DNA from 3 places in the Parabacteroides sp. AF39-10AC genome. Region 1 is predicted to be linked to each of the others. Evidence: riboswitches for the same ligand, from Rfam matches in the RefSeq annotation. Region 1 holds a riboswitch; each other region holds the start of a gene.
What was found. Region 1 has a riboswitch for thiamine pyrophosphate ahead of DW033_RS12955 (sulfide-dependent adenosine diphosphate thiazole synthase). Riboswitches for the same ligand answer to the same signal wherever they lie in the genome.
Positions count from the first base shown of each region.

Region 1 (3,282 bases):
CAATATTGGAGACCTTGGAGCGAGGAGTACCGGGATATCTGGGTTCGAGAGATGCCCCATTCATGTCTCCGGGCGAAAGACTTTGACTTCTTCAAGGAGGACATGTGGGATTATGATTTTCAGAATATGTTCCCTTTTTGGTTGTATCAACGGAAAATGGGCCGGCGTATATGTTGCCTTGTTGGTATCCGTACCCAAGAGAGTTTTAATAGGTGGCGGGCCATACATAGTGATAAGAATTACAGAAAACTAGCTAATTATAAATGGACTCGCAGAATGAATTATTCTATATATAACGCATATCCTATTTATGATTGGAAAACTCAGGATATCTGGATAGCGAACGGAAAGTTCGGTTGGACATATAATCATTTGTATGATTTGTATTATCAAGCAGGGGTGCCTTTGTCCCGGCAACGTGTGGCGAGCCCATTCATATCCCAAGCGATATCCACACTGTTCATTTACAAAGTTGTCGATCCCGACATGTGGGGGAGGATGGTTGGACGTGTAAACGGTGTTGGCTTTGCCGGTATATATGGGAATACCTCCGCTATGGGATGGAGGGCTATCAAGTGCCCAGCCGGGTTCTCTTGGGAGAAATATATGTATTTTCTCCTAAATACTTTACCCAAAGAAACTCGTGAGAACTATTTGAATAAGTTAAGAGTCAGCCGTAAATTCTGGAGAGAAAAAGGAGGATGCCTCAGTGAGGAGACTATCGCTAAGTTACGGGCGGCTAATATTCCTATCATTGTGGAAGAATGTACCGCTTACCATACGGATAAGAAACCGGTACGGATGGAGTATATCGATGATATCAATATACCTGAGTTTAAAGAAATCCCTACTTACAAACGTATGTGTGTTTGTATTTTGAAAAACGATCATACATGTAAGTATATGGGTTTTTCCCAGACAAAACGAGAGAGGGATATGAGAAAAGAAGTAATGGACAAATATAATTTTTATAAGCATGGGAAACTTTGTTAGTCCGGCATATGGTGTTAGGGCTGTTCCTATAGAAAAAATTGTGGCCAACAGCTATAACCCTAATATCATGGCACCACCGGAAATGCGATTATTGGAACTTTCCATTTGGGAGGATGGCTATACGATGCCTTGCGTCTGTTATTATCTTGAAGAGGATGATTTATATGAGATAGTAGATGGTTATCATCGTTATCTGGTTATGAAGCAATCTCAAAGGATTTATGATCGTGAGAAAGGAATGTTGCCTGTAACGGTGATTGAGAAAGATATTTCAAACCGAATGGCTTCAACCATTCGCCATAACAGGGCTCGAGGGATGCACAACTTGGAACTTATGACGGAGATTGTTACGGAGTTGGTCAAATCTGGGATGTCTGATAAGTGGATCATGCGTAATATTGGAATGGATAAAAATGAGTTACTTCGGTTCAAGCAGATTTCGGGATTAGCTGAATTATTCCGGGATAAAGAATTCGGTTGGTCTGATGACTGGTCGGAAGAAGATTAAGCTTCTTACATTTTGTTTGGCTGAGCGTTTTTTGCCTTTTATGGCTCTGTTGAGTACATATATACTAATTTTTTGTACATTTGCCCCCGACTTTTCACATAGGGGTGCCCGAGTCATACGGGCTGAGATTATACCCATCGAACCTGATCCGGGTAATGCCGGCGAAGGGAAAATAAGGTAGAACTAGGAAATAAAGGGGGCGTTACCTCTATGTGCTCCCTGATGTTTAAACTTTAATTAGTTATTAAGATGGAACAGATTGTTTCAAGTGGAATCATTGACTCTTACTTCGAGAAGTTGAAGAGCAACTTGTCTGTGGATGTAGCGATCGTGGGAGGGGGACCTTCCGGTATCGTGGCCGCTTATTTCTTGGCGAAAGCCGGTAAGAAGGTGGCGTTGTTTGATCGTAAGCTGGCTCCCGGTGGAGGTATGTGGGGCGGCGCTATGATGTTCAACGATATCGTGGTGCAGGAAGAGGCTATGCCGATTATCAAGGAATTGGGCGTAAGCTATAAGGAGGGTGCTAACGGCACGTATATCATGGATTCGGTACATACCACTTCCGCTTTGATTTATCAGGCGACGAAGGCGGGCGCTACGATCTTTAACTGCTATTCGGTAGAGGACGTGGTGTTTCATAACGATGCCGTAGCCGGTGTGGTAGTGAACTGGGCTCCGGTAATCCGTGAGGGGATGCACGTGGATCCGTTGACGATCATGGCAAAGGCTGTCTTGGAAGGTACGGGGCATGATTGCGAGATTGCCCGTGTGGTAGCCCGTAAGAATGATATCCAATTGAATACACCGACCGGAGGCGTGATCGGCGAGCGTTCCTTGAATGTGGAGCTGGGTGAGCAGACGACGGTGGAGAACACGAAGGAGATCTACCCGGGATTATTCGTTTCCGGTATGGCCGCTAACGGCGTAAGCGGTAGCTTCCGTATGGGACCGATCTTTGGCGGCATGCTGATGAGCGGCAAGAAGGCTGCTGAGTTGATCTGCGAAAAACTTGGGAATTGAAAATTGAGAATTGAGAATTGAAAATTATTGATTGTTGTATCTTTAATTTTCAATTCTCAATTCCCAACGGTTTTTCCTTGTCTCAAGAATAAGAATCCCGTTATGATCAACGCCGTGGATAATCCCGTATAGAATACGGAAATGAAAGAATTCGGCAGTAAATGGAACGTGCGGATCGTGATCCCGAAAGCGATCATGAAGATCATGATAATCCAACCTTTCACGTCGAAGAAAGAGAACGGGCAATGTTTCCCGTTTTTCCGGGAGATCCGTTCGGAATGTTTATAGAAAAGCCGTTTAAAGACTAAATTGAAGAAAAGCAAGAAAACGATGGTCGCTTCCCCGATCTTGAATAACCAATAATGGGTATCGTTTAACCATGTGATGATACCGATGCGTAAGATATTGATACCGGCGAAAATCCATACGCAACCGGCGGTATATAATAATACCTTTTTATTTACTCCAAACTTCATCTATCTTTTTATTTACCGCAAACTTACAACATTCATGTAAAAAACGGAAAAATATCCTTATCTTTGTGCCATGCGTGAGAAAATGAAACAGAGGATTGTACAATACGTGGTGCTGATGGCCGGCATCTTGGCATTGCTTTCTGTGGTTATCCCTCACCATCATCACCGGGACGGGATGCCTTGTTATCAATCCTTGACCGCGGAGCAAGCGCATGGCGATAAAAGCACTGATACGCATGATTGCGGTTGCGACGGGCATAACTTGGCCTATTTCAGTACGCATAT
Region 1 is NZ_QTLP01000013.1:14,298-17,579, reverse strand. It holds gene DW033_RS12965 (DUF3440 domain-containing protein) at 1-993, shown strand, start outside; gene DW033_RS12960 (ParB/RepB/Spo0J family partition protein) at 977-1,501, shown strand; TPP riboswitch at 1,592-1,688, shown strand; gene DW033_RS12955 (sulfide-dependent adenosine diphosphate thiazole synthase) at 1,751-2,521, shown strand; gene DW033_RS12950 (hypothetical protein) at 2,578-2,997, opposite strand; gene DW033_RS12945 (DUF6769 family protein) at 3,068-3,282, shown strand, end outside.

Region 2 (3,282 bases), on a different contig from region 1:
GGAACCTCCAACTCGAACAACCGCTGCAAGAAGACCTTATCCGTACGGGAAAGAAGGATCTTCGGGTTGTTATTATAGTTATCCACACGTTGAACGATCGCACGTACGGTCTCTCCCTTACGATAGAAATCGGTCGGGATTTGCTCGGATTTCGGCAGTAGCAACTCATTACCATCGTCATCCAGCAACAGGATTTCTTTCTTCCACACCTGATAAACCTCAGCGGCGATGATGTGGCCGATTTTATCCTTATACTTAGCGTACAAGCTGTCTTTCTGCAATTCAAGTATCTTTGAAGCCAAAGTCTGGCGCAAGTTTAAGATCGCACGACGTCCGAAGTCCGCGAAATGCACCTCGTCGGTCACTTCCTCGCCCACCTCACAGTCGGCGTCGATTTTACGGGCCTCCGTCAACGTAAGCTGCAAGTTCTCATCCTCCAATTCATCATCAGCCACAACCGTACGGTTTCTCCAGATCTCGAAATCACCTTTCTCAGGATTGATAATCACGTCATAGTTCTCATCCGTGCCAAACATCTTGGCGATCACGTTACGGAACGAATCTTCCAAAACGCTAATCATCGTATCTTTATCGATATTCTTCAACTCCTTGAACTCCGCAAGGGTGTCAATCATACTGATTGTTTCCTCTTTCTTGGCCATAATCTTACTTGAATCTTATTAAGTATTTTGTATATTTTATTTCATCAAATGTATACGACTCATCCTCTATCACGGTTACCTTCCGCTTAGCGCCCTCCGGTTTCACCTTCTTCTCGACAGAGACAACCACACCGTTCTCGTCGGCAGATTTCAACACACCTGTCAGCTTCGAGCCGTTTTTCAACAGCATCTCCACCTCGTTTCCGATGTTCTTGACGTATTGGCGAAGTACCTTAAAAGGAGAAGTAATGCCGGCGGAGCCAACCTCCAGCTCATAATCCTCGACGTCACGATCCAGATGCTCCTCCAAATACCGGCTCAACTCAGCGCAATCATCAATGCTTACCGCTTCATCGTTATCAATTTCAACGACTATCAGGTTCCCCGGTTTAATCACTACGTCTACTAAATAATTGCTTGAAGAGGCTAGTTTTTCCTCTACTAATTGGCTTACCACTTTCTTTTCTATCATACACATATCTGTTAAGAACAAAAGAAGGGGACTACCCGCCCCCTCCTCAACTTCACTTAATCGCCCGCAAATATACAAAAAATCAATGAGTTCTCAAAATATCCTCATCTTTTTGCAGAAAAAATTAATACGACACAAACCGGATTACGATCGATAGTAATCAGAATTAATATCTATAGAAATCCGATTTACTATTGATAGTAATATTTATTAACATTTTTATGCCTATCTTTGCTGCCGAATACGAAGGGGTGCTCGCGGAATCCTTCACGAAAGGAGCGGGCTGAGATCATACCCATAGAACCTGTACAGGTAATGCTGTCGTAGGGATTCATGCTTCTCCGATCCTTTCTATTCATCTATTTAGTTTTAAAGCAAAAAGATGAAAAGATGAAAAATGTATTGGTTATCTTGGCCGGCTCCTTGCTGGCTACAACCGCCAAGGCACAAATGCCTAGTCCGGTCGACTCCTTGAAAATCTCAAAAGACGTATCTTTAGATGAAGTGGTTATTACCGCTACCAAAGTCGGGAAAGAGACCCCGGTAGCTTATAGCGACATCTCCAAACAAGAACTAAGCAGCCGGAACAACGGGCAAGGTATCCCATTCCTTATCTCCCAATCCCCGTCTGTTATCATGACCTCGGATGCCGGAACGGGTATCGGTTACTCCGGTTTTCGTATCCGGGGTACAGATGCGAACCGTATCAATATCACGATCAATGGCGTACCGGTTAATGACTCCGAGTCTCATACCGTATTCTGGGCTAATATGGCCGATATAGCTTCCTCGGTAGAATCGATCCAGATCCAACGAGGCGCCGGAACCTCTACGAACGGAGCTGCGGCTTTTGGCGCTACGGTCGCCATGCAGACCGAGAAACCGTCCTTAAAGCCTTACGGCGAATATTCCGTATCAGCAGGTTCTTTCGGTACGCTGAAACATACGGTAAAAGGCGGCACTGGATTACTTTACGATCATTTCGCTTTCGACGCCCGCTACTCCAATATCCGTAGCGACGGCTTTATCGATCGTGCCTCCGCCCGTATGAGTTCTTACTATGCCTCCGCCGCTTTCTATGCCGATAATACATTGATTAAATTCCAAGCCTTCGGGAACAGCGAGAAGACCTATCAAGCATGGAACGGTGTTCCGTCTTATTTACTTGACACAGATCGTAGCTATAATCCATGCGGAGAATATGAGGAAGATGGAGTGAAGAAGTTTTATAACAATCAGACGGATAATTATTGGCAACACAACTACCATTTAATGGCCAGCCAGCGTATCGGAGATTTCTGGAATATGAACCTGACCCTTCATTACACCGACGGAAATGGATATTACGAGGATTATAAATCGAAAGCCAAATTCAGCAGTTATAAACTACCGGAATATATCGATCCGGAGGGTAATACCGTAAAAAAGACGGACCTTGTGCGCCGTAAATGGCTCGACAATTATTTCTATGGAGCCGTTTATAGCGCAAACTATCAACGTGACAATACCCGCCTTACGCTGGGAACCGCCGTCAACAACTATGTAGGCGATCATTTTGGCCGGGTAATGTGGACCAAAAGCGCAAACGTCTTGCCACAACCGGATTACGAATATTATCGCAATACCGGTAAGAAATTAGACTACAACGCATACGCTAAATTGACTCAACGTCTTTCCCCTCTTTTCACCGGCTATCTGGACTTACAATACCGTGGGATCCATTACACCATTAAGGGAAACGATGACAAAGCCGGGGAAGGACTGGACATTCGTAAGAACTGGAACTTCTTCAACCCGAAAGCCGGAATAAACTTCCATAACAATGGCCATAACGCCTTCGTCTCTTTCTCCGTCGCTAACCGGGAACCGAACCGTGACAATTTCACGGAGGCAGGCCCCGAGGAACGTCCTACCCACGAGACCTTATATGATTACGAGGCCGGTTATAGTTTTGGTAACGACCGTTTCCGGTTTGGAGCCAATCTCTATTTCATGGATTACAACAACCAATTGATCCTGACCGGCAAGATCAGCGAGATCGGCGAGGCCCTCACTTCCAATATAAAGGATAGTTACCGAATGGGTATCGAGCTTACCGGAGGTGTACAAATCACCTCTTGGCTAAATTGGAGCGCGAACGTAACCCTC
Region 2 is NZ_QTLP01000003.1:212,951-216,232, forward strand. It holds gene nusA (transcription termination factor NusA) at 1-662, opposite strand, end outside; gene rimP (ribosome assembly cofactor RimP) at 667-1,134, opposite strand; TPP riboswitch at 1,372-1,482, shown strand; gene DW033_RS04290 (TonB-dependent receptor) at 1,525-3,282, shown strand, end outside.
Region 2: linked by a shared signal. The riboswitch ahead of DW033_RS04290 (TonB-dependent receptor) and the one ahead of DW033_RS12955 (sulfide-dependent adenosine diphosphate thiazole synthase) in region 1 are both predicted to bind thiamine pyrophosphate.

Region 3 (3,282 bases), on a different contig from region 1:
GCAATCAATCGGATTACGTTGGCCCGTGAATTATGGGAGCTTCTTGCGGAAAAAGAACAAAATCGTTTCTTCCCATTACTTTTACAAAAATGTAAATCGTATTGCGCTCCTATCCTTCCCGACGGCGAACTAACCTTGCTGTTAATATCCGAAGAGGGCAAGGTCTTGTACCAATCTTAGCTGTAGAGACGCAGCGCGCACGCTACGTCTCTACACCCCCCAGACTGTAATAGCATTTCTTTTTAGCTGTTTATTCTTTTTTATTAGGGATTCTTTAAGAATACATATTAGGAGGATTTCGTACTTTTGCCCTCTAAATATTGATTAAAATAATGTTTAGATATCTTTTAATTTATATGGCCTGCCTTCTATTCGCCTTTTCCGTAAAGGCGCAAGGCATTTCCAATGACACGATTCCGAAAGAAGTGCTGATGCTGGATGGTAAGCCTATGACCGAAAAGCAAATACAACGTTATCATAAACAATTACATAAAGACTCCATACGGGCCAACAAAAGGATCTGGTGGTCTATCCTTGGCGGACCGTCTTACACGCCGGAAGCCTCCTTTGGCGTAGGTGGCGCGGTTTTGGCTAGCTTTCGCTTAAACAAGAATGATACGATATCCCAACGATCGTTTATCCCTGCGGGATTTAACATTACCTTAAACGGGACGTTCGTTTTTGCCGGTGCCGGTACCTTATTCTTCAACGAGAATCGCTTCCGTATTTATATCAGTTACGGTTATCGGAACGAACCTTCGCATTATTTCGGGAAAGGCTATGAGACGATCGAGCAAATCGAGAAGAGCGACTCGACAACGAAATTCCATAAGAGTTCTTTCCAACTATATCCCCGTTTCGTATGGGAAGTTAGGCCTCATTTATATACGGGTCCTCTTTTTGATATTAATTTCAGCAAATCAGATGATATCAACCCGGTGATGGCCGAAGATCCTTATTTCAATAAGTTCAAACGAGATTATGTCAATATCGGTGTCGGCGGCTTGATTCAATACGATACACGAAATGACGTGGCGACCCCAAGTTCCGGTATGTTACTAAGCGCGATCGCTAAAGTGTATGGAAAGTATTTAGGCGGTGCATATAATTATGAGATGTTCGAGTTAGAATACCGCCAATTCCAGCAAGTATTTCGTCCTCGTAGCACCTTGGCATGGATCGCCAAGACACAAATCGGTGTGGGAAACGTTCCTTTTACGGAGCTTCCTTCGTTTGGCTCTCCTTTCGATCTTCGCGGATACTATTGGGGCAAGTACCGTGACAAGACCATGGCGTATGGGATTCTGGAGTATCGTCATATGTTCGGCAGCGTGGAGAAATATAAGAGCGGTAATTTCTGGGCGAAGTGTGGTTTTGTTGGCTGGGTCGGCACGGGTACGATCGGAAACGCTCCTATCGTAGACTGGAATAAATGGAAGTTCAACTACGGCGTAGGCTTACGTATCCAAATGCAACCCGGCAAGAACTTCCGCCTAGACGTAGGCAAAGACCCGAACCAAAAAGGGATGGCGGTTTATATGAATATGACGGAAGCCTTCTAAAACCAGAAGGCTCCCGTCTACGATTTATGGAAGTATAACCTTGCGTTAAAATTATCGTTTAAAAGCCGGAAATATCTTAATATCGATTTTTTTCACTAAGTTTGCGTCGTCGAAGGGGTGCCATACTATATGGGCTGAGATCATACCCTTACTACTTGATGCGGGTAATGCCGCCGTAAGAAAAACGAATGTTAGATGGATAAAAATGAAACGTACCGTTATCCGGTAGCTTTAACGATCGCGGGCTCTGATAGTGGCGGTGGTGCCGGAATACAAGCGGATATTAAGACTTTTTCCTCGCTGGGGGTTTTTGGAGCCTCGGCGATAACGGCTATAACCGCTCAAAACACACAGGGAGTGCGAGGGATCCAAGCGATCTCTCCCGAGATTTTGAGAGGACAAATCGAAGCTATTCTTGAGGATTTCATCGTAGATGCCGTAAAAATAGGGATGCTACATAACAAGGATGCCGTAAAGGTCGTATCTGAAACTTTACCTTCCTTCCAACAGACTTCTATCATTTTAGATCCAGTGATGATATCCACGAGCGGAAGTAAATTATTGGAGGATGACGCCATCCGAACCATCATGGATGAGTTGTTCCCTAAAGCGACACTGCTTACTCCGAATATTCCCGAGACGGAATATCTTTCCGGTATAAAAATCAATAACGAGGCGGATATCTTACTTGCCGCCCGGAAATTGCAGGAAAAAGGATGTAACGCTCTATTGATCAAGGGGGGGCATATTCCCGGAGTAGAAACGGTGGATCGGTTATTTATCAATGAGAATAATCCGATTTGTCTGGTCTCGCCAACAGTGGAGACCTTCAATACCCATGGAACGGGCTGTACGCTATCGTCCGCCATCGCCGCTTATATGGCACTCGGCCATTCATTGGTGGAAGCCGTACGATTAGCCAAGGAATATATGAATAACGCGCTCGTTCACGGGGCAAATGTATGCATGGGAAAAGGGCACGGACCTGTAAACCACTTCTTCTCACCCTCTGCCCTTCATAAAATCCGATGGAATCATGAATAAGCTGGTCGTAATTACTACACCTTATTTTTTCGCGGATGAAGCTTCTTTGATCGAACTTCTATTTGCGGAAGGAATGTCTCGTTTACATCTACGTAAACCGGATTGTAAACGTGATGAATTGGAGGGCTTATTGGATAACATCTCTCCGGCCTATTACGACAGGATCGTTCTTCATGATTGGTTTACCTTGGCAGAAGAAAGGGCTTTAGGAGGAGTCCATTTGAACAAGAGGAACCCGGAAGCTCCACCTTTATATAAAGGCAGTATAAGTCGTTCTTGCCATAGTCTGGAAGAGATTATCGAGTATAAACCGGTATGCGACTATGTATTCCTTAGCCCGATCTTTCAGAGTATATCCAAAGAAGGATATGGTAGCGGATTCCCCTTAGATGGATTGCGAAACGCGAAGGGCATCATCGATGATAAGGTGATTGCCTTGGGAGGAATCTGCCCGCAGACAATAACGAAATTAAAAGATATCCCCTTCGGCGGTGTCGCCGTTCTCGGAGCCCTTTGGGGAAACGATCCCTCCCTTCTAGTCGCGGATCAACTCATAAAACAATTCAAACGATTACAAGTATGGCCTTAAATTATTATTTCGGATATGATGAGAATGGAAGAGTCGGTCGGAGAACAACCGGATTACGCCCCCCTTTTGGTGGAAACAATCGCTTGA
Region 3 is NZ_QTLP01000002.1:126,999-130,280, reverse strand. It holds gene cbiD (cobalt-precorrin-5B (C(1))-methyltransferase CbiD) at 1-180, shown strand, start outside; gene DW033_RS02450 (BamA/TamA family outer membrane protein) at 333-1,562, shown strand; TPP riboswitch at 1,666-1,763, shown strand; gene thiD (bifunctional hydroxymethylpyrimidine kinase/phosphomethylpyrimidine kinase) at 1,758-2,606, shown strand; gene DW033_RS02440 (thiamine phosphate synthase) at 2,599-3,195, shown strand; gene DW033_RS02435 (thiamine phosphate synthase) at 3,186-3,282, shown strand, end outside.
Region 3: linked by a shared signal. The riboswitch ahead of thiD (bifunctional hydroxymethylpyrimidine kinase/phosphomethylpyrimidine kinase) and the one ahead of DW033_RS12955 (sulfide-dependent adenosine diphosphate thiazole synthase) in region 1 are both predicted to bind thiamine pyrophosphate.